Regions from separate parts of the Bacillus sp. GW821-FHT11D08 genome, predicted to be linked through region 2. Evidence: riboswitches for the same ligand, from Rfam matches in the RefSeq annotation. Region 2 holds a riboswitch; the other holds the start of a gene.

Region 1 (9,858 bases), on a different contig from region 2:
ACGGATCATCTGTCAGCGGCTTCACAAGTATCAAGCGGAAAGGCGGATATCGGAGTCGGGTCGCAGCATGCGGCGCATATGGCGGGCACGGACTTTATCCCGGTGATCAGTGAGCAGTACGATGTGGTCGTCTTAAAACAAAACCGGGAGCTTGTTCAAAGCGTGCAGGACATTCTCAATTCTGAGGAATTCAAGTCTCAGCTTTCTCAATTATCCGGATATGATACGAAAATGACCGGACGGCTCATATATGAAACATGAAAAATCCCTCCATATAACGGAGGGATTTTTTTATTGCTTATAAAACCGCAGCAGGTCGCCGTTTAATATTTTATCGGAAAGCATCAGCTCTTGTTCCGCTTTTTCTTTCTCATCGCTGCACGCGCTCATGTCAGAAAGCGGTTCACCCGTTTTACGGCTGTAACACGTATTTTTCGTATAAATATGATCATCCGTGATAAAGCTGCCGTTTCTCAGCACCGCAAACGGGGTCCGCTCTCCGGAAAACAGATCATTGCCGAACTGAATGCTGCCTTTCGTTTCAATGCCGAGCAGGTGAAGCAGCGTCGGTCTTACATCAACCTGTCCCGCGGCCGAAGCAATCGTTTCCGGCGCACGGTCGGTCACCCCGGGAATATGAATGATAAACGGCACGCGCTGAAGCTGAACCGTATCAAACGGAGTGATTTCCTCTTTCCCTAAGAATTCGGCAAGTCCTTGATTATGGGCTTCGGATATACCGTAATGATCTCCCATCAGGACGATCATCGCGTTGTCATACAGTCCTTCTTTTTTCAGCGTCTTGAAAAAGTGTTTCAGGGCCTCATCTTCATAGCGGACCGTCGTCACATAGCGGTTTAATAACTCGCTGCTTGTGTCCGGTTCTTCAATGAGCTGATCCTGTTTATCAATTTCAAAAGGAAAATGGTTGGTCAAAGTCAGCAGGCTCGCGTAAAACGGCTGCGGAAGCTTCTTTAATTTTTCCGCTGACTGTTCGAGAAATTCCTTATCCTTCAGGCCCCAGCCTGTTGAATTTTCCTGTGTCACCTTAAATTCATCCGCGTCGAAAAAACGGTCGATTCCGAATGCCCCGTACATCTCATCCCGGTTCCAAAAGGCCTTATGATTGGCATGCAGAACGGCTGAATAGTATTGACGGTCTTTTAACATATGGTACATCGTATTGAACCGGTGGCCGCTTTTTGTGAAAAAAACGGCGCCGCTTGAAGACGGATACAGCGAATTCGCAGTAATGAATTCTGAATCTGAGGTTTTTCCCTGTTCAGTCTGCTGATAAAAATGAGTGAAGTCATAACTTTTTTTCCGCAGTTTATTTAAAAACGGGGTAATCTCCCGTCCGTTGACCCGCTCATCCATTACAAAACGCTGGGTTGATTCGAGCGTTACAAAAATCACATTGCGCCCCTTTGCGAGCCCAAACTTTGATTCGGACGGCCTGCTGTAGTCGGCTTGAGTGTAATTCGCGACCGCCGCAAGGCTGTCTTCGTCGGCAAACGCTTTAGCCCCTGCATTCAGCGTCTGCGAAATGGTGTCATACAAATGAAAGTGGAACAGGCCGATTCCTTTTACGAGCGCTTCACGATCAAAAGGGTGCTTGAACAGCTTCGGCTGCTCAGCCTCAGACAGCGCAAGGTTGCACAGCATGAGGCCGGCTGATGCCCACGCATACGCTTTAACGGTACGGGTGCTGGCTTTCCCTTTATCGGCTTTATGCCTTTTACCAAGGTAAAACAAAACCGCAATATCCAAAAATAAAGCGATATAAAGCGGGTGAAACAGCTCTTGGACGCTGCTTCCCATATCACCCATATTGCTCGCCTGAAACAAAACCGGTATGGTGATAAAATCAATATAAAACCCGTAAAACACCGTATTCGCGATTAAAATTCCCGTCAGCATCACATTTGCCGAAAGCAGAAAGATCCGCTGTTTTTTTTCTGTCAGCAGCAGGGCGATGCCGAACAGCGGCACAATGAAGCTCAGCGGATTAATGAGAAGCAGACATTCCTCAAGAACCGAATTGTTCTGCAGATCAAAACCGAGCTTATAAACGGCATAGGTTTTCATCCACATGAACAGGATGGACAGGCATAAAAACCGATGATTGCTGAAAAAGGTTTTCTTCATATGTATGACTCCTCACCCTAAAAGCGAAAGATGCTTTTTGTTTAAGAGATGCGGCCGTGAACCAGTTCGTATAAATAATAGCAGGATACAATCGTTAAGCCGGCCAGCACAAGCTGCTCCGAAAAGCTCCCCGTTCTCATATAAAGGGGAAGACGGAAGCGGATGGCGGACGGAAACAGCAGTTTAATGCCGTTGACGGTCCATGCGTCAAGCACAAGATGACTCGCCATTCCGATCATCAGTCCGGCGGAAATACTCGGATTCGGAATATAGGTTGCCGTAATGAAAAACATAATAAGCATAAACAGCAGGCTGTGTGTAAACGTTCTGTGGCCGAACACCGTGCTTACGATTTTGGACAGAACGGGCAGCGTTCTGCCGATTTTGCTTTTCGTATGGCATATGTCGGGAATCAGCGCCCCGAGGGCACCCGCTGAGGTCATAAGGACCGGATCATACCCGTAATAATACGCAATTGCGGAACAAGAAGCGATGCCTCCCATGATGTGTGTTTTTCCTGTCATTTTTCGCTTCTCCTTTTTATTTTTGCCAAAATCCCCTGAATTACAAATATATCAAGAGAATGCATGTTTGATCAACAAACTTTACCTGTTCCGCCAAAAGGAAGGAGACGCGGATTCCGCATATTCTGCCGCGGAAAAAGACACATTATAGGTGTACCTATATTTGATAAAGAGGTGATACAGATGGCTTTCTTTAACAAAGAAAAAGGAAAAAACAGCGATAAAAACAAAAACGTCATTCAAGGCGCGCTTGAAGACGCCGGTGCAGCTCTGAAAGACGATCCGCTTCAAGAAGCTGTTCAAAAGAAAAAAAATAACCGCTGACCATATAAGACGGGTAGGGCGAACGCTCTATCCGTTTTCCATCTAATTTTTCCCTTTGACAGATCTTTTTATCTCTGATAACCTCTGAGTAGAATTGAATGATAAAAATCCTCACTCTTTCTCGGTGAGGTAGAGGTTGCGCTTGATGATGAGTCGCACATGCCAGGCTGATAGGGGCCGCAAAACATGTGTTAAAGGCATCAGCGCCGAAGTGTAAAGAAAGCCGATCCTTCTTTATGCTGGGACTGTATCTGAATAAGTGCAGGACTGCCGCGTGCTTTTTCGCGGAGGGCTATCCGGAGATCAAGGGTGTGTGTGTTTCTTTAAGCATGGACTTTTGTTCAGGCTTTTTTTGCGTGTAAATATGGTCTCGGGGTCTGGTCCGTACGAATGAACAACCAGGAGGTACAGGAATGGAACAGACGAAAAAATGGGGTTTTTGGTTATTAACGGCGTTTGTCGTAGGAAATATGGTAGGCTCGGGCATCTTTTCGCTTCCGAGTTCGCTCGCAAAAATCGCGAGCCCGTTCGGCGCCACATCGGCATGGCTTTTAACGGGAGCCGGTGTGTTAATGATCGCGCTGGTCTTCGGCCACTTATCCATCCGCAAGCCTGAGCTGACGGCGGGGCCGCAAAGCTATGCGCGTGCGCTGTTCAGCGATCGGAAAAAAGGGAATGCAGCGGGCTTCACGATGGTGTGGGGCTACTGGGTGGCGAGCTGGATCAGCAACGTGGCGATCATCACGAGCCTTGCCGGATATTTAACATCATTTTTCCCGATTTTAACGGATAAGCGTGAAATGTTTTCGATCGGCGGTCAGGCTGTTACGCTCGGCCAGCTGCTGACGTTTGCCGTATGTACGGTTTTATTATGGGGCACTCACACGATTCTCGTCACCAGCATTAACGGTGCGAGTAAATTAAATTTTGTCACGACGTTTTCAAAAGTATTAGGATTTATTTTCTTTATCATTGCAGGTTTATTTGTGTTTCAAACGTCGTTTTTCGATCATTTTTATTTTCCGGTTCAAACAGGTCCTCACACAGTTGAGGGAATCGGCGGACAGATCCACAATGCGGCGATTTCAACATTATGGGCGTTCGTCGGAATTGAATCGGCAGTCATTTTATCCGGGCGCGCCCGTTCGCAGCGCGATGTGAAACGCGCCACCATTACCGGATTATTGATCGCGCTTGGCATCTATATCATCGTGACATTGATTACGATGGGCGTGCTTCCGCATGGTAAGCTTGTCGGCTCGGAAAAACCGTTTGTTGACGTATTGTACGCGATCGTCGGCAATGCGGGAAGCGTCATCATGGCGATTCTGGCGATTTTGTGTCTGTTCGGAACGATGCTCGGCTGGATTCTTCTCGGCTCTGAAGTTCCGTATCAAGCGGCGAAATCAGGAGACTTTCCGGCTGCTTTTGCAAAAACGAATAAACAGGGAAGCCCGGTTGTGTCGTTAATCGTAACGAACGTGATGTCACAGATCTTTATCTTTTCGGTTATTTCCCGGACGATCAGTGACGCGTTTACGTTTTTAACGACGGCGGCGACGCTCGCTTATCTGATTCCGTATCTCGTGTCAGCGTTTTACAGCCTGAAGCTCATTTTTACGGGTGAAACGTATGACGAGATAAAGGGTTCAAGAGTAAGAGACGGTATCATCGCCATCCTTGCCTGCATTTATTCTTTTTATGTCATTATTACCGGAACGGCCGATTTAACGACCTTTATTCTCGGTATCGGGCTGTTCTTCGTCGGTTTGCTGTTATATCCTTTCGTCTCAAAGAAATTTGCAAACAACAGACAATCGGTATGACAAAAAGACATCTCACGTCTGTGAGATGTCTTTTTTATTTGCGGCGGCGGGTTACGTTTTGACGGCGTGTATATAATGAATGGTCTCGAATGCGGTTAAATGGTCAGTGCGTCCGCTGAAAAAACGGTCAAGTGTAAAGCGTAATAAAAAGCCGCTGTGACAGCGGCTTCGGGATTACTTCGTTAAGCTTTTTGTGATGTAGTCAAGCTGGCCTTCAAGTGAGATCGGGTCTGAGAAATAGAAGCCGATCGGATCAATGCGGTAGACATGGTTTTGTTTGACGGCATCGAGGTTCTTCCAGATTGAGCTGTCAAGCACGCCTTTGTCGTCACCGCCGGCCTGCCATGGCCCCATAAAGATGTAGTCTCCCGCGAAGTCAGGCAGTTTCTCGAGTGAAATGCTGGCGTAGCCCGGTCCTTGATTAATGGCTTTTTCCTGCGTCAGTTTTGTGGCCTTCAGCCCGAGTTTGTCATAAATGATGCTTCCGCCGCGGCCGAAGTCTTTACCGAATACATAGATGTCTTTTCCGTTTGTCTGCATGATGGAGATGGTTTTTGAGCCGACCGCTTTTTGAACCTTTGTTTTAGCGGCAGCGGTTTTCTTATCCCATTCAGCCAGCCATTTGTCTGCTTTATCTTCAGTGCCTGTCATTTTCGCAAACTCTTTGAATTGATCAATGTTGCTGAGCTTGTCATATTTAATGGCGATGGTCGGCGCGATTTTTTCCAGTTTTTCAATATCGGCGCCTTGTGTCGTCCAGACAACGATTAAATCCGGCTTTAAGTCAATGATTTTTTCAACGGACGTGCCGTCGCCGATGTTTGTCACACCTTTTGTTTTCCCTTTGTAATAAGGGTTTTTAAATACGTTTTGCGGCGCGCCGACAATATTGATGCCGAGCTGTTTAAAGTCGCCGTAGTAGCCGTCAGCCATGACGACGACCCGTTTCGGGTGCTTCGGAATTTTAATATTGCCGTTTTCGGCTTTATACGTGATGGTTTCTTCTTTTTCAGAAGAACCTTTCGAGTCTGAAGAATTGCCGCATGCGGCCAAAGCGGCGATGAGCAGCATGGCAATCAGCGCTGCGCCGATTTTCTTGTATGTATGGAACATCTGACATTCCTTCTTTCATGAGTATTAGTGATAAAGAGAATCATTATCAGTGTGATTATATCACTGCTTTCATAGAGAAGCACGCTCTTTTTTAAGAAAAACTTTCTTTTTTTATATGAAATTAGGTCTATTAAAAGAGAAGATAAAAGTGCTATACTGAAACAAGTCATTGATAATCATTATCATTACCATTCTTGTTTTGAGAAAGGAAGAACGAGTGTTGGGTCTATTGAAAAAGAAACAGACAATGACGGCTCTAGGGGCATCAGGGAGTGAAATCCAGTGGACGGCGCGTTCATTCAGAGCGGCTGTGCTGCTGTGTGCCGGGATTGCGGTTTTATTGATCGGCGCGGCCCTGTCTGTTTCCATCGGAGCTGCCGATATTCATCTGCGGACGGTGTGGGATGCTCTCTTTCACTTTCAGCCGCAAAATACATCTCATCAAATCATACGCGATCTGAGGCTGCCGAGAACCGCCGCCGCCGCGCTCGTCGGGGCTTTTTTAGCTGTGTCCGGGGCGATTATGCAGGGGCTGACGCGGAACCCGCTTGCTGAGCCTTCCATTATGGGCGTGACGTCGGGGTCAGGATTTGCGATCGCATTGGCGTTTGCTTTTTTTCCGGGCCTGTCTGCGGCGGGACTTGTTTTGTGGTCCTTCGCGGGAGCGGGAATCGGAGCGCTTATTGTGTTTGGCATCGGCCTGTTTTCAAAAGGCGGTCTGACACCGGTGAAGCTCGCGCTGGCCGGTACGGCAGTCGGCTATTTCTTAACGGGGCTTTCAAGCGCGATTGCGATCCGTTTTGATGTCGCCCAGGATGTGAAGTTCTGGTATGCCGGAGGAGTTGCTTCCGTGAAATGGGAAGGCGTGCAGCTGCTGTTGGCGGTCGGGGTTATCGGACTTTTGCTGGCATTTCTGATTGCGCGCTCAGTGACGGTGCTGAGCTTGGGTGAGGAGCTGGCCAAAGGGCTCGGGCAGTACACATCGCTTGTGAAAGTAATCGGAATGTTTGTCGTTGTCCTCTTGACGGGGGCTTCAGTCTCAGTCGCCGGAGCCATTTCTTTTATCGGCTTGGTGATTCCGCATATCACCCGATTTTTAGTCGGGGTAGATTACAGGTGGATCATTCCCTGTTCGGCGGTATTCGGCGCCGTTCTGTTAGTCTTCAGTGATATTGCCGCAAGACTTGTCAATGCGCCGTTTGAAACACCGGTCGGCGCTTTAACCGCCCTTATCGGCGTTCCCTTTTTCTTTTATTTGGCGCGCAGGGAAAGGAGAGGGCTGTAATGAATGTAAAATCGAAAAAACCGCTGGCGGTCATGGCCGTTACGTTTTTGCTCATATGCATCGTCTTTTTTATCAGCTTAAACATGGGCGTGATCCGGATTGCGCCTCTTGATACGCTACGTGTCTTTTTCGGACAAGGGGATGCCCGGGATCAGCTCGTTTTATTTGAATTCAGACTGCCGCGCATGGTGCTGTCATTGCTGGTCGGCGCCGGAATCGCGGTTTCAGGCGCGATTTTTCAAAGCGTGTCTCAAAATGACTTGGCGGAGCCGGGCATTCTCGGGATTAACGCCGGGGCGTCTTTGGCGGTCGTTTTGTTTATCTTCTTTTTCCAAGGATCAGCTGCTGATTTAAGCATGGCCGGTACATGGCTGCTTCCGGTGAGCGCTTTGGCGGGGGCTTTTCTGGCTGCGCTGCTCATCTATGTGCTGGCTTGGAAAAAAGGCGTTTCACCTGTCCGGCTCGTTTTGGTCGGGATCGGCGTCAATGCGGGGTTTAATGCGCTTCTCTTGATTTTTCAGCTGAAAATGGACCCGCGGGATTTCATGCAGGCGCTTGTATGGATTTCCGGTTCGATTTGGAACGCCAATTGGAAAATGGTGCTGTCCATTTTGCCGTGGCTGCTGGTTCTTTTACCGTTCAGCCTCTATAAAGCCAGGTATTTAAATGTGCTCCAGCTCGGTGATCAGCTGGCGGCGGGGCTTGGCACCCGGGTTGAAAAGGAGCGGCGCGTTCTGCTGATGTGCGCCGTTGCCCTGACCGCGTCATGTGTTGCGGCAGCCGGCGGAATCGCTTTTCTCGGACTCATTGCGCCGCATTTGGCCAGAAGGCTTACCGGACCGCGCCACCAGACGCTTATCCCGGTTTCGGCTTTAATCGGAGCATTTTTATTTCTGCTTGCCGATACGCTGGCGAGAAATGTGCTTGCACCGTCCGAAGTTCCCGTCGGCCTGGTGATTTCCGTGCTCGGAGCGCCGTATTTTGTATATTTGCTGATGAAAACGAAATAGAGGAAGGAGACTGCCGCGATGAACTCATTATCGGCGGAACAGCTTACTGTCGGTTATGGCGACCGTTTGATAGCGAAAGAATTGGATATCGCCATCCCGAAAGGAAAAATTACAACGCTGATCGGTCCGAACGGCTGCGGAAAATCGACGGTTCTCAAAACGATGTCAAGAATCATGAAACCGAAATCCGGCGCCGTCTATTTAAACGGACAGGCGATCATGCAAAAATCCACGAAAGACATCGCCAAGGAAATGGCAATTCTTCCGCAGACGCCTGAAGCGCCGAGCGGGCTGACGGTGTACGAACTTGTTTCTTACGGCAGGTTTCCGCATCAGTCCGGAATGGGCCGTTTGAGTGATAAAGACCGTGACATGATCAAATGGGCGCTTGAAGAGACGGGGATGGCCGAATTTTACGACCGGCCGATCGAAGCGCTTTCCGGGGGGCAGCGGCAGCGTGTGTGGATCGCCATGGCGCTCGCTCAAGAAACGGAGCTGCTGCTTCTTGATGAACCGACCACTTATTTAGATCTCGCCCATCAGCTTGAAATTTTGCAGCTGCTGGACAAATTAAACAAGGAGCAGGGCCGCACCATTTTAATGGTCATTCATGATCTGAACCATGCCGCCCGTTTTTCCCATTACATGATCGCCCTGAAAAAAGGGCGCGTCATCAAGGAAGGAACGGCGGAGGAAGTCATGACTCCCGGCATATTGGAAGACGTTTTCCAAATTGACGCACAGATTGTAAAAGATCCGCGCACGAACAAACCGGTCTGCTTAACCTACGATTTAATCCGGCATGAAAACGCAACGGTATGATGAAAAAAAACGCAGAGCCATTCCGGCCTGCGTTTTTTTATTGCGCCCGGGGCTGCTTTTGTCCGGAGACGCATTTATCCAAAACGAAAAAAACCCCCGCCACAATCAGCTCCTCCGTCGTTGACAGCCAAATCTTTTCAATCAGTTTATCCGTCGTATACGCGGTCATCCAGAGGAACAGCAGCTGAACGGTGCTGGCTAAAAGGAGAAAAGGCAGCCTGCCCGTCCCAAAAAAGGTAAAGCTATGTATCATCAGCCGCTCAAGCGGTTCAAAACATAAACCGAGAAAAATAAAAAGCACGGAAAAAAGCAGGACGTACGCCATCGATCCGTAGCTCGTCCCGGCTAATGAAAATACGGCCATCATCACGATAAAATACCCGAATAATACGGCAGCGGCTGCCAGGGCATACCGGAGCACCTGAAGAAAAAACATTTTCGTCCCGTTTTGATTGATCATCTGTTCAGCTCCTTTTCACACAGAGGAGACTTGCAGAGACGGAACTCTGCAAGTCGATGTATCTTCAGCATTTCTTTTTGACGACAGGGTGTTTCTCTTTCGAAAGAATATCCGTAAAGTCTTTGCCCAGATCCAGATGCTGCTGGACGAATTTCTCAGGAAGCATGGCAAGCCATTGGTTCAGGGACACATCGGCATAGTGGTCATCCTTGAAGATTTCCAGGAAGACGAGCGGCTCATCTCCCAAATTCTCCACATAGTGGCCCATTGCGAACGGGACGTAACCGACATCCCCGGCCTGATAGTTAAATGTTCTCGCATGGCCGTCCGATGCAAAAACCGTCAT
Region 2 (9,858 bases):
TTGAAGGGAGATGCACTCGACATGGCCGATTTCGTGGCCGAACCAGTCTTCGGCAATTTTTGCGAAACCGTTCCGCTCTCCCGTTGTAAGAAATTGATGCTCCGGTGCATGTTTCGATTGGTTTAACAAACCTTTATAAGACAAGATGGTGCTCACTTCTCTCGCCGTCTCGTCTCCGGAGGAAATGATTTTCACATGCTCTCCCATATAGTTCTGAATCGGATCTTTTAAAATCGGATAATGCGTACATCCTAAAATCAAGGTGTCAATTGATGTACCTTTTAAAGGCTCAAGCGATGCTTCAACCGCTTCCTCCGCTGATTCCTGAAGAAACCGTCCGCTTTCCACAAACGGCACGAGCAGCGGACAAGCCGTGTTCTTAACTTGAAGTTCTGCGTTTAATCCGAGCAGCGCCTGCTCATACGCTCTGCTTTTAATGGTATTGACCGTGCCGATGACGCCGATATGCTGGTTTTTCGTGACCTTTATCGCCGTTCTTGCACCCGGCTGAATGACGCCGACAACCGGAATATCCGTTTTGCGCTGAATATCCTCCAAGGCAATGGCCGTGGCCGTATTGCAGGCGATTACGAGCATTTTGATATGGTGGTTTTCCAGCAGGTAATCGGTCATTTCCCACGTGTATTGAAGAACTTCTTCTTCAGGACGCGGGCCGTACGGGCAGCGTTTTGTATCTCCCACATAGATGATATTTTCCTTCGGTAGCTGTCTCATGATTTCCTTAGCAACGGTTAACCCGCCAACCCCGGAATCAATGACTCCTATCGGCTGTTCCAACAAAATCGCCTCATTTTCTTTTCATTTCATGCTGCAGTTTCAATAATGATTTTTCGAAAGCGGCTGTTTCTTCTTCGGAAAATGTCGCAAACATATCCCGCAAATAAGCCTGTCTTTTCAAAATCACTTCTTGGATAATGCGCTCTCCTTCAGCGAGAAGATGAATTCTGACGACCCGTCTGTCAGCCGGGTCTTTCACCCGCTCGACAAGCTTATTTTTTTCCATGCGGTCTATCAGATCCGTCGTCGTGCTGCAAGCCAAATACATTTTGCCTGATAATTCGCCTATTGTCATATCCCCCAATTCATAAAGCCATTGAAGCCCCACGAATTGCGGCGGTGTAATTGCATATTGGTTAAGGATTTCTCTTCCTTTTTGTTTAATGATCGCAGCGATATGGCGGAGTGATTTTTCGATATCCGCAACATGCTCTACAGATTTTGATGTCATTTGTCCATCCCTCACTCAAGGATCTTTCTGGGCTATGCGCTCCGTGTCTATTTTCCTTCTTTTTTTAAGAAAATGCAAGACTGACGGAGAAAAAGGAAAAACCGGGATTTTCACCGCATGCCCATCAGCCCGGGCGCCAACGCAAATAACCGGCTCCTTCTCGAAAAGAAGGAAAACCGGCAAGAATCAGAGCTCTAGCTCACCCATTCTAAGAAGCTCGACAACAGCTTGCGAACGCCCTTTCACACCTAACTTCTGCATGGCATTTGAAATGTGATTCCGTACAGTTTTTTCACTGATAAATAGCTCGCTTGCAATTTCCTTTGTTGTCTTGTCTTGAACGAGCAATTCGAATACTTCTCTTTCTCTTTTGGTCAGCAGCGGCTTTGATTGAAAATCTTTCTCCTTCAAGTATTGTAACCCTCCTTGCTAAGGTGAGAGCGAATCTGAAACGAATGGGTTTATATAGTCAAGATATCATATGTAAAGGGCGCTTCGGAGGTGACGTCTCTTAGAGAAATAGTTATCCGTTCAGGCGAGCAGAATGCCTTTCTCCCGCTCCGTCCAGCTGACCGCTTTGCCGCTTTTCTTCGACACTTGAACCATAACGACGGAACCTGTAAAGCACGGCAGGCCCGACTCATTTTCTCCAAGGTAATGAAGGGTGACGGACGCATTTCCGGCAGCGCTTGCTTTCACATAAATCCGCAGATTTTCATACGGCATCACCTGACGCATATAGTCGCACTGCTGGCTTGCGACGACCGTCATCGTTTCCGAGTTTTGCGCCGTTATGCCTCGCTGTTTGAAATAAGCGATCCGCGCTTCTTCAAAATAGATGAAAGGGGTTACATTATTCATATGGCCGAACATATCCGTTTCTGAAAAACGAACCGATACTTCAGTAAAGAAAGAAAACGACTGTCTCCATTCTTCAAACGGGACATCAATATATTGCGGTTGTTTCATCACCTTCAGCTCCTTATAAAAAAACCTCTCCCGTGCGGAAGAGGCTCTTTTTCTCTTTCTTATACTCTGTCGCTTCCGAAGAAATTACGGAATGCTTGTAAATTGGTATCTCTGTTCAAAGCGGCGATTGAAGTCGTAAGCGGAATGCCTTTCGGGCAGGATTGAACACAGTTTTGTGAATTCCCGCAATCTCCGAGGCCGCCGTCTGTCATTAACGCTTCTAAACGTTCTGCTTTGTTCATCGCGCCCGTCGGATGGGCGTTAAACAGACGCACTTGCGACATCGGGGCAGGCCCCATGAATTTCGACTTGCTGTTGACGTTCGGGCAGGCTTCGAGGCAGACGCCGCATGTCATGCATTTAGACAATTCATATGCCCACTGGCGGCGTTTTTCCGGCATTCTCGGCCCCGGCCCCAAATCGTAAGTTCCGTCAATCGGCACCCATGCTTTCACTTTTTTCAGTGAATCAAACATTCTGCTGCGGTCAACCTGAAGGTCACGGACAACCGGGAATGTTTTCATCGGTTTCAGACGGATCGGCTGTTCCAGCTTATCAATCAGCGCCGTACATGACTGGCGCGGTCTCCCGTTGATGACCATGGAGCAGGCGCCGCATACTTCTTCAAGACAGTTCATGTCCCATGCGACCGGAGTGGTTTTCTCTCCTTTTGCATTCACGGGATTTCTGCGGATTTCCATCAGGGCGGAAATCACGTTCAGGTTCGGGCGGTAATTGATTTCGAATTCTTCATCGTATGGCGCGCTTTCGGGCGTATCCTGACGTGTAATGATAAACCGTATCTTTTTCTCACTCATGATTATTTCGCCACCTTCTTCTTCGAGTAGTCGCGTTTACGGGGCGCAATCAGTGATACATCGACATCCTGATATTCAAATTCCGGAGCTTCAAACGGACCGGCATGTTTCGCCATCGTCGTTTTGAGCCACTCATCGTCATTTCTTTCAGGGAAATCCGGTTTATAGTGCGCTCCCCGGCTTTCATTTCGGTTATATGCGCCGAGCGTGATGACTCTGGCAAGCTGAAGCATATTGGAGAACTGGCGGGTGAACATCGCCCCTTGGTTGCTCCATTTTGTCGTATCGTTGATATTGATTTTCTTAAAGCGTTCCATCAGCTCTTGGATTTTGTCATCCGTTTTCAAAAGCTTGTCGTTGTGGCGGACCACCGTGACGTTGGCCGTCATCCATTCTCCGAGCTCACGGTGAAGCACGTAGGCATTTTCGTCGCCGTCCATCTTCATAATATCGGCCCATTTTTCTTCTTCTTTTTTCACATAGGAATCAAATAATGAAGAAGGCAGGTCTTCCGCTGATGTTTCAAGTCCGGAAACATATTTCACCGCATTCGGTCCGGCCACCATTCCTCCGTAGATGGCGGAAAGCAGAGAGTTCGCCCCTAAACGGTTTCCTCCGTGCATTGAATAATCACATTCTCCCGCTGCGAACAGTCCGCGGATGCTTGTCATCTGATCATAATCAACCCACAGTCCGCCCATCGAATAGTGAACGGCAGGGAAAATTTTCATCGGAAGCTTGCGCGGGTCATCGCCCATGAATTTTTCATAGATTTCGATAATGCCGCCAAGCTTAACGTCAAGCTCTTTCGGATCTTTGTGCGACAGATCGAGATACACCATGTTTTCACCGTTGATGCCGAGTTTCTGATTCACGCACACGTCAAAGATTTCACGTGTCGCAATATCCCGCGGCACGAGGTTTCCGTAAGCCGGATATTTTTCCTCAAGGAAGTACCAAGGTTTTCCGTCTTTATACGTCCAGACTCTTCCGCCCTCGCCGCGCGCCGATTCACTCATCAGACGCAGTTTATCGTCCCCCGGGATTGCTGTCGGGTGAATTTGGATAAATTCGCCGTTTGCATAATAAGCGCCCTGCTGATAAACGATTGATGCGGCAGATCCCGTGTTGATCATGCTGTTTGTTGATTTGCCGAATACGATTCCGGGACCTCCTGTCGCCATAATAACGGCGTCAGAACGGAATGACTCGATTTGCATATTGGTCAGATTTTGGGCTACGATACCGCGGCATGTGCGCTCATCGTCAAGAACGGCGCCGAGGAATTCCCAGCCTTCGTATTTTGTGACGAGACCCGCCACTTCATATCTGCGCACCTGCTCGTCCAGTGCGTAAAGAAGCTGCTGACCCGTCGTCGCTCCCGCGTATGCGGTTCTGTGATGCTGTGTACCCCCGAAACGGCGGAAGTCCAAGAGCCCTTCCGGCGTTCTGTTAAACATAACCCCCATGCGGTCCAATAAGTGGATAATGGACGGCGCCGCTTCACACATCGCTTTTACAGGAGGCTGGTTTGCCAAAAAGTCGCCTCCGTATACCGTGTCATCAAAATGCTCAAACGGAGAGTCTCCTTCCCCTTTTGTGTTGACAGCTCCGTTTATCCCGCCCTGCGCGCAGACCGAGTGAGAGCGTTTGACCGGAACGATGGAAAACAATTTAACGGCCGTGCCTGATTCCGCTGCTTTAATTGTCGCCATGAGGCCGGCAAGACCCCCGCCGACTACGATAATGCTTGATTGACTCATGATAGCCCCTCTCCCTCTAGTAATCTAGTTCTCTTACACAAACGCAAAAATCGCTTTTAAACCTACGTATGAAAGCGCTAAAAATATAATCAGCGTCACGTAAGTCGAAATTCTTTGAGAACGCGGCGTGACCGTGATCCCCCATGTGACCGCAAAAGACCATAAGCCGTTTGAAAAGTGAAAAATGACCGATAAAACGCCTACAATGTAAAAACCGAGCATAAACGGCGAGCTCAAAATATTCGCCATCATATCGAAGTTGACTTCAGCGCCCATCTGCGCGGCAATCCGCGTCTGCCATACATGCCAGCTGACGAAAATAAGGGTGAGAATACCAGTGACACGCTGAAGCACAAACATCCAGTTTCTGAAATAACTGTAGTGGCCAGCGTTGTTTTTCGCAGTAAATGCTATGTACACACCGTAAACCGCATGATAAATTAAAGGTAAGAAAATAATAAAAATTTCTAACGCATACCTGAACGGCAGACTGTCCATAAAGCCGGCCGCCTTGTTAAACGCATCCGCTCCCCTTGCGGCAAATTGGTTGACGACTAAATGCTGGATCAAAAAGATGCCGACCGGAATAACACCGAGCAAGGAATGCAATCTTCGAAAATAAAACTCTCTGTTCCCAGACATTACTTTACCCCCTGTTTGATTTAAGTGCGAAATGTACTAAAATCTCTGCCCCCACTTCGTTTCAATTGTAAGCACTTTATTAAAATTTATTGACAATTTCATTTTACTCCTCCCTCAAAAGGGCGTCAAGAAAACGTGTACATAAATTATAATTTTCGGAATTGATTATTTGACGGGAAAATTTTATTTTCCTGCGATATCTTTCTCACATTTTTTCTCGTGTTTTATAGGATCATCCTGTAATCCTCCCCCCTGTTTAAGCTATAATAAACGAAGGAGAGAGGGGAATACATAATATGAAGAATAATTATGAAGCAGCTTTAGAACCTTTAACTGAACTCGACGTCAGCGCATACGGCTACGAATTAATCCGGGAAATCGTGCTTCCGGATATCCTCGGCCCGGAGTATTCATCCATGATGTATTGGGCGGGGAAACGCCTCGCCCGCAAATTTCCTCTTCAATCGTGGGAAGAAATCCCCGCCTTTTTTGAGAAAGCCGGCTGGGGAACTTTGACAAACGCAGGATCAAAAAAACAAGAACTGGAATTTGAACTGGAAGGACCGCTCGTATCCAGCAGACTCAAACATCAGAAAGAGCCTTGTTTTCAGCTTGAAGCCGGTTTTATAGCTGAACAGATTCAATTGATGAACGATCAGATTGCAGAATCTTATGAACAGGTAAAAAAGAGAGCGGATAAAGTCGTTCTGACTGTAAAATGGGATATGAAGGACCCTGTATAATTGAAAAAAGGCGGTGACTCCAAGTCCCGCCTTTTTGCCTGCCCGTTTATACGGCAGACGGCTGTTTAGAAAGCTCAAATGCATCATGAAGCGCTTCGACCGCTTTCACCATATCATTTTCACTGACAACCGCTGATACTTTTATTTCAGATGTGCTCACCATTTTGACTTGTACATTTTTTTCCGCCAGTACGGCAAACATGTCCGCGGCGACGCCGGGATTTGAAACCATGCCGGACCCGACAATAGAGACTTTCGCCAGTTTTCTTTCGGTTTCAATTTTTTCATAGTCAAGCGCGTTTTTATATTCTTCAAGCACGGCGACCGTTTGCGCGGCATCTTCCGTTTTCACTGAGAAAGAAATATCCGCTTCCCCATCGTCCGACTGAGTCTGAATAATAATGTCAACGTTGATGTTTCGTTTTGCCAGCGCGGTGAAAATTGTTGAAAGTGTTGTCAATCCGCTTGCAAGGCCCGTAACGGACACCCTTGTGATCTGGTCTTCAAATGCAATTCCTCTGACGATTAAATTCTGCTCCATTGATGATTCCTCCTCAATTAATGTTCCAGCTTCATATTCTGTGCTTGACCGCACTTCTAAAGGCACTTGGTAGTTTTTCGCGAACTCAACCGCCCGCGGGTGAAGAACACCCGCTCCTAGATTTGCAAGCTCCAGCATTTCATCATAAGAAATCCCCGCCAGTTTTCTCGCTGACCGGACATACCGCGGATCTGTCGTAAATACGCCCGGAACATCTGTATAAATGTCGCATTTATCCGCTTCCAGCGCTGCTGCAAGAGCGACCGCCGTCGTATCGGAACCGCCCCGTCCGAGCGTCGTGATGCCTCCGTCTTCCGTTATGCCCTGAAAACCGGCAACGACTGTGATTTTGCCTTCTGCAAGCTGCGAACGAATCGCCGTAATATCAATATCCGTAATTCTCGCATTGCCGTGAACGGCTTCCGTGCGGACACCCGCCTGCCAGCCCGTATAAGAGACGGCGTCATATCCTTTTTCCTGAAGCGCCATGGCCAAAAGCGAAATCGTGACCTGCTCTCCCGTAGACAAAAGCATATCCATCTCGCGTCTGCTTGGTGCAGATGTGATTTCAGCCGCGAGGTTAACGAGCGCGTCGGTTGATTTTCCCATTGCCGAAACGACGACTACGACATCATGACCTTTTTGCTTTTCAGCAATGGCGCGATTTGCGGCATTTTGAATTTTTTCGGCAGAGCCGACGGAAGTGCCTCCGAATTTTTGTACGATAAGACCCATACTAGACCACCCTTTACATTTTGGTTCGTGCGGGTGAGGAGAAAAGAGCGTTTTGTCCACAATAAAAAAAGCAATGAGAGGAATAGCTCTCATTGCTTTTTCATATCATTACGATTGATTATGAACAACGAGATAGCCCTCCAAGAAAATGAATTCTTGACAACCTTACATTTATTCAATGCAAGGCCAGCAAATCACACCGATGGGATGTGATACACTTCGGCGACGCTCCCCTTTCAGCCTTTTTCGCAGAATCCATCATTCTCCAAAGGCTTACTATTGAAGTTCGCACCTCTATCTTCACCATATAACACGATCTTATGAAATTAGTTCACATTCTAGCAGATTTTTCAGAAAAGCACAATACTATTTTTTTAATTTTTCAAACAGCAGCTGGGCCGCCGCGGCCGGCACACCCGCTTTTTTGATATCGTCAAGGCTTGCTTCCTTCATCTTTTTGACAGATCCGAAATGTTTTAAGAGCATTTTTTTGCGTTTTTCGCCGATTCCGGGGATATCATCCAGAACGGATTGAAAGGCGCTTTTTCCCCGGATCTGTCTGTGAAAGCTGATCGCAAAACGGTGAACTTCGTCCTGAATGCGCTGAAGCAGGTAAAACTCTTGGCTGTTCCGCTCCAGAAACACCGGTTCAAGCGGGTCGCCGATCAAAAGGTTGGATGTCCGGTGTTTATCATCTTTCGCCAATCCCGCTACCGGGACATCAAGGCCGAGCTCATTCTCGAGCACGTCGCGCGCCGCGTTAATCTGCCCTTTTCCGCCGTCAATGATGATTAAATCCGGCAGCGGAAGGTTTTCGCGAAGCACCCTCGTGTATCTTCTTCTGACGACTTCCCTCATTGAGCCGTAATCATCAGGCCCTGTTACGGTTTTAATTTTATATTTGCGGTATTCCTTTTTATTCGGTTTTCCGTCAATAAAGACAATCATGGCCGATACGGGGTTTGTGCCTTGAATATTGGAGTTGTCAAACGCTTCAATCCGATGCGGCGTATAAATATTCAGCGCTTCGCCGAGCCGTTCGGCTGCACCGATTGACCGTTCCTCATCCCGCTCGATTAACGAGAATTTTTCCCGCAGGGCGATTTTCGCATTTTTGTGCGCAAGCAGAAGCAGCTCTTTTTTCGGGCCTTTTTTCGGCTGATGCACGGCGGTTTCCAACAACTCGGTGATCATGTCCCTGTCAACGCTGTCAGGCACCAGAATTTCCTTAGGCAGAAAGTGATTGTTTTTAGAGTAGAACTGGCCGATGAAGGTCAGAAATTCTTCATCCGCTTCCTGATACATCGGAAACATGCTGACGTCGCGTTCGATCAGTTTTCCTTGGCGTATGAAAAAGACTTGGACGCACATCCAGCCTTTATCGTAGGCATATGCAAACACATCGCGGTCCAGAAGGTCATTCATGGTCATTTTTTGCTTCTCCATCGTCGATTCGATGTGAGCAAGCTGGTCGCGGAATTCTTTAGCCCGTTCAAATTCAAGCTTTTCCGCCGCTTCTGCCATTTTCGCTTCGAGCTCTTTTTTGATTTCGTTATGCCCTCCCTTTAAAAAACGGGTAATGTCTTCAACAATCTCGCGGTTTGTCTCCTCAGATATATCCTTTACACATGGGGCGAGGCATTGTCCGAGATGATAATATAGACAGACGCGGTCCGGTAGCTTTGAGCATTTCCTGAGCGGGTAAAGGCGGTCCAGCAGTTTTTTCGTTTCCCGCGCCGCCTGCACATTCGGATACGGGCCGAAATAGCGTCCTTTGTCTTTTTTGACATTCCGGGTGACAATCAGCCGCGGATGGCGTTCATGGGTGATTTTAATAAAGGGATAGGTTTTATCATCTTTCAGCATGACATTGTATTTCGGATCGTATTTTTTAATCAGATTCATTTCCAAAATAAGCGCTTCAAGATTGGAGGAAGTCACGATATATTCAAAGTCCTCAATCTCCGTCACAAGCCGTTGGGTTTTTGCGTCGTGAGAACCGGTGAAATAAGATCGCACCCTGTTTTTCAAGACTTTCGCTTTCCCCACGTAGATGACTGTTTTTTGACGGTCTTTCATTAAATAACAGCCCGGCTGATCGGGAAGGAGGGCCAGTTTTTCTTTCAGTTGTTTATTCATACGTTACCCTTCCTTACATTCATTTCTCGTGTCCATTCAGTGTATCACGAACATTTGTTTTTCTCCATTCTCAGCTTTTGGAAGATCAAAAAAGGCGATTCCCTTTCAAAGGAATCGCCCTGCCGTAACGGAAGCTTTTGGCTTACAGATGTTTGTTTACAAGCTCTTCAAGAGCTTCTTTCGGTTTGAAACCGACAGATGTTTCAACGACTTCTCCGTCTTTCAATACGAGAAGTGTCGGGATGCTCATGACGCCGTA

The links. Region 2 has a riboswitch for lysine ahead of AC1RRX_RS08525 (aspartate kinase). Riboswitches for the same ligand answer to the same signal wherever they lie in the genome.
Region 1: it holds a riboswitch for lysine, as region 2 does, so the genes downstream of both, AC1RRX_RS02320 (amino acid permease) here and AC1RRX_RS08525 (aspartate kinase) in region 2, are expected to answer to the same signal.

Annotation. Positions count from the first base shown of each region.
Region 1 is NZ_JBXARS010000001.1:454,008-463,865, forward strand. It holds gene AC1RRX_RS02300 (substrate-binding domain-containing protein) at 1-261, shown strand, start outside; gene AC1RRX_RS02305 (LTA synthase family protein) at 292-2,148, opposite strand; gene AC1RRX_RS02310 (metal-dependent hydrolase) at 2,190-2,672, opposite strand; gene sspJ (small acid-soluble spore protein SspJ) at 2,856-2,996, shown strand; lysine riboswitch at 3,119-3,299, shown strand; gene AC1RRX_RS02320 (amino acid permease) at 3,410-4,822, shown strand; gene AC1RRX_RS02325 (iron-hydroxamate ABC transporter substrate-binding protein) at 4,997-5,935, opposite strand; gene AC1RRX_RS02330 (FecCD family ABC transporter permease) at 6,183-7,220, shown strand; gene AC1RRX_RS02335 (FecCD family ABC transporter permease) at 7,220-8,230, shown strand; gene AC1RRX_RS02340 (ABC transporter ATP-binding protein) at 8,249-9,052, shown strand; gene rsiO (acid stress-sensitive anti sigma factor RsiO) at 9,090-9,512, opposite strand; gene AC1RRX_RS02350 (oxalate decarboxylase family bicupin) at 9,577-9,858, opposite strand, start outside.
Region 2 is NZ_JBXARS010000003.1:310,328-320,185, forward strand. It holds gene racE (glutamate racemase) at 1-801, opposite strand, end outside; gene AC1RRX_RS08490 (MarR family winged helix-turn-helix transcriptional regulator) at 809-1,249, opposite strand; gene gerE (spore germination transcription factor GerE) at 1,436-1,660, opposite strand; gene AC1RRX_RS08500 (acyl-CoA thioesterase) at 1,781-2,218, opposite strand; gene sdhB (succinate dehydrogenase iron-sulfur subunit) at 2,278-3,036, opposite strand; gene sdhA (succinate dehydrogenase flavoprotein subunit) at 3,039-4,799, opposite strand; gene sdhC (succinate dehydrogenase cytochrome B558) at 4,833-5,441, opposite strand; gene AC1RRX_RS08520 (YslB family protein) at 5,738-6,184, shown strand; gene AC1RRX_RS08525 (aspartate kinase) at 6,231-7,460, opposite strand; lysine riboswitch at 7,586-7,765, opposite strand; gene uvrC (excinuclease ABC subunit UvrC) at 7,827-9,599, opposite strand; gene trxA (thioredoxin) at 9,742-9,858, opposite strand, start outside.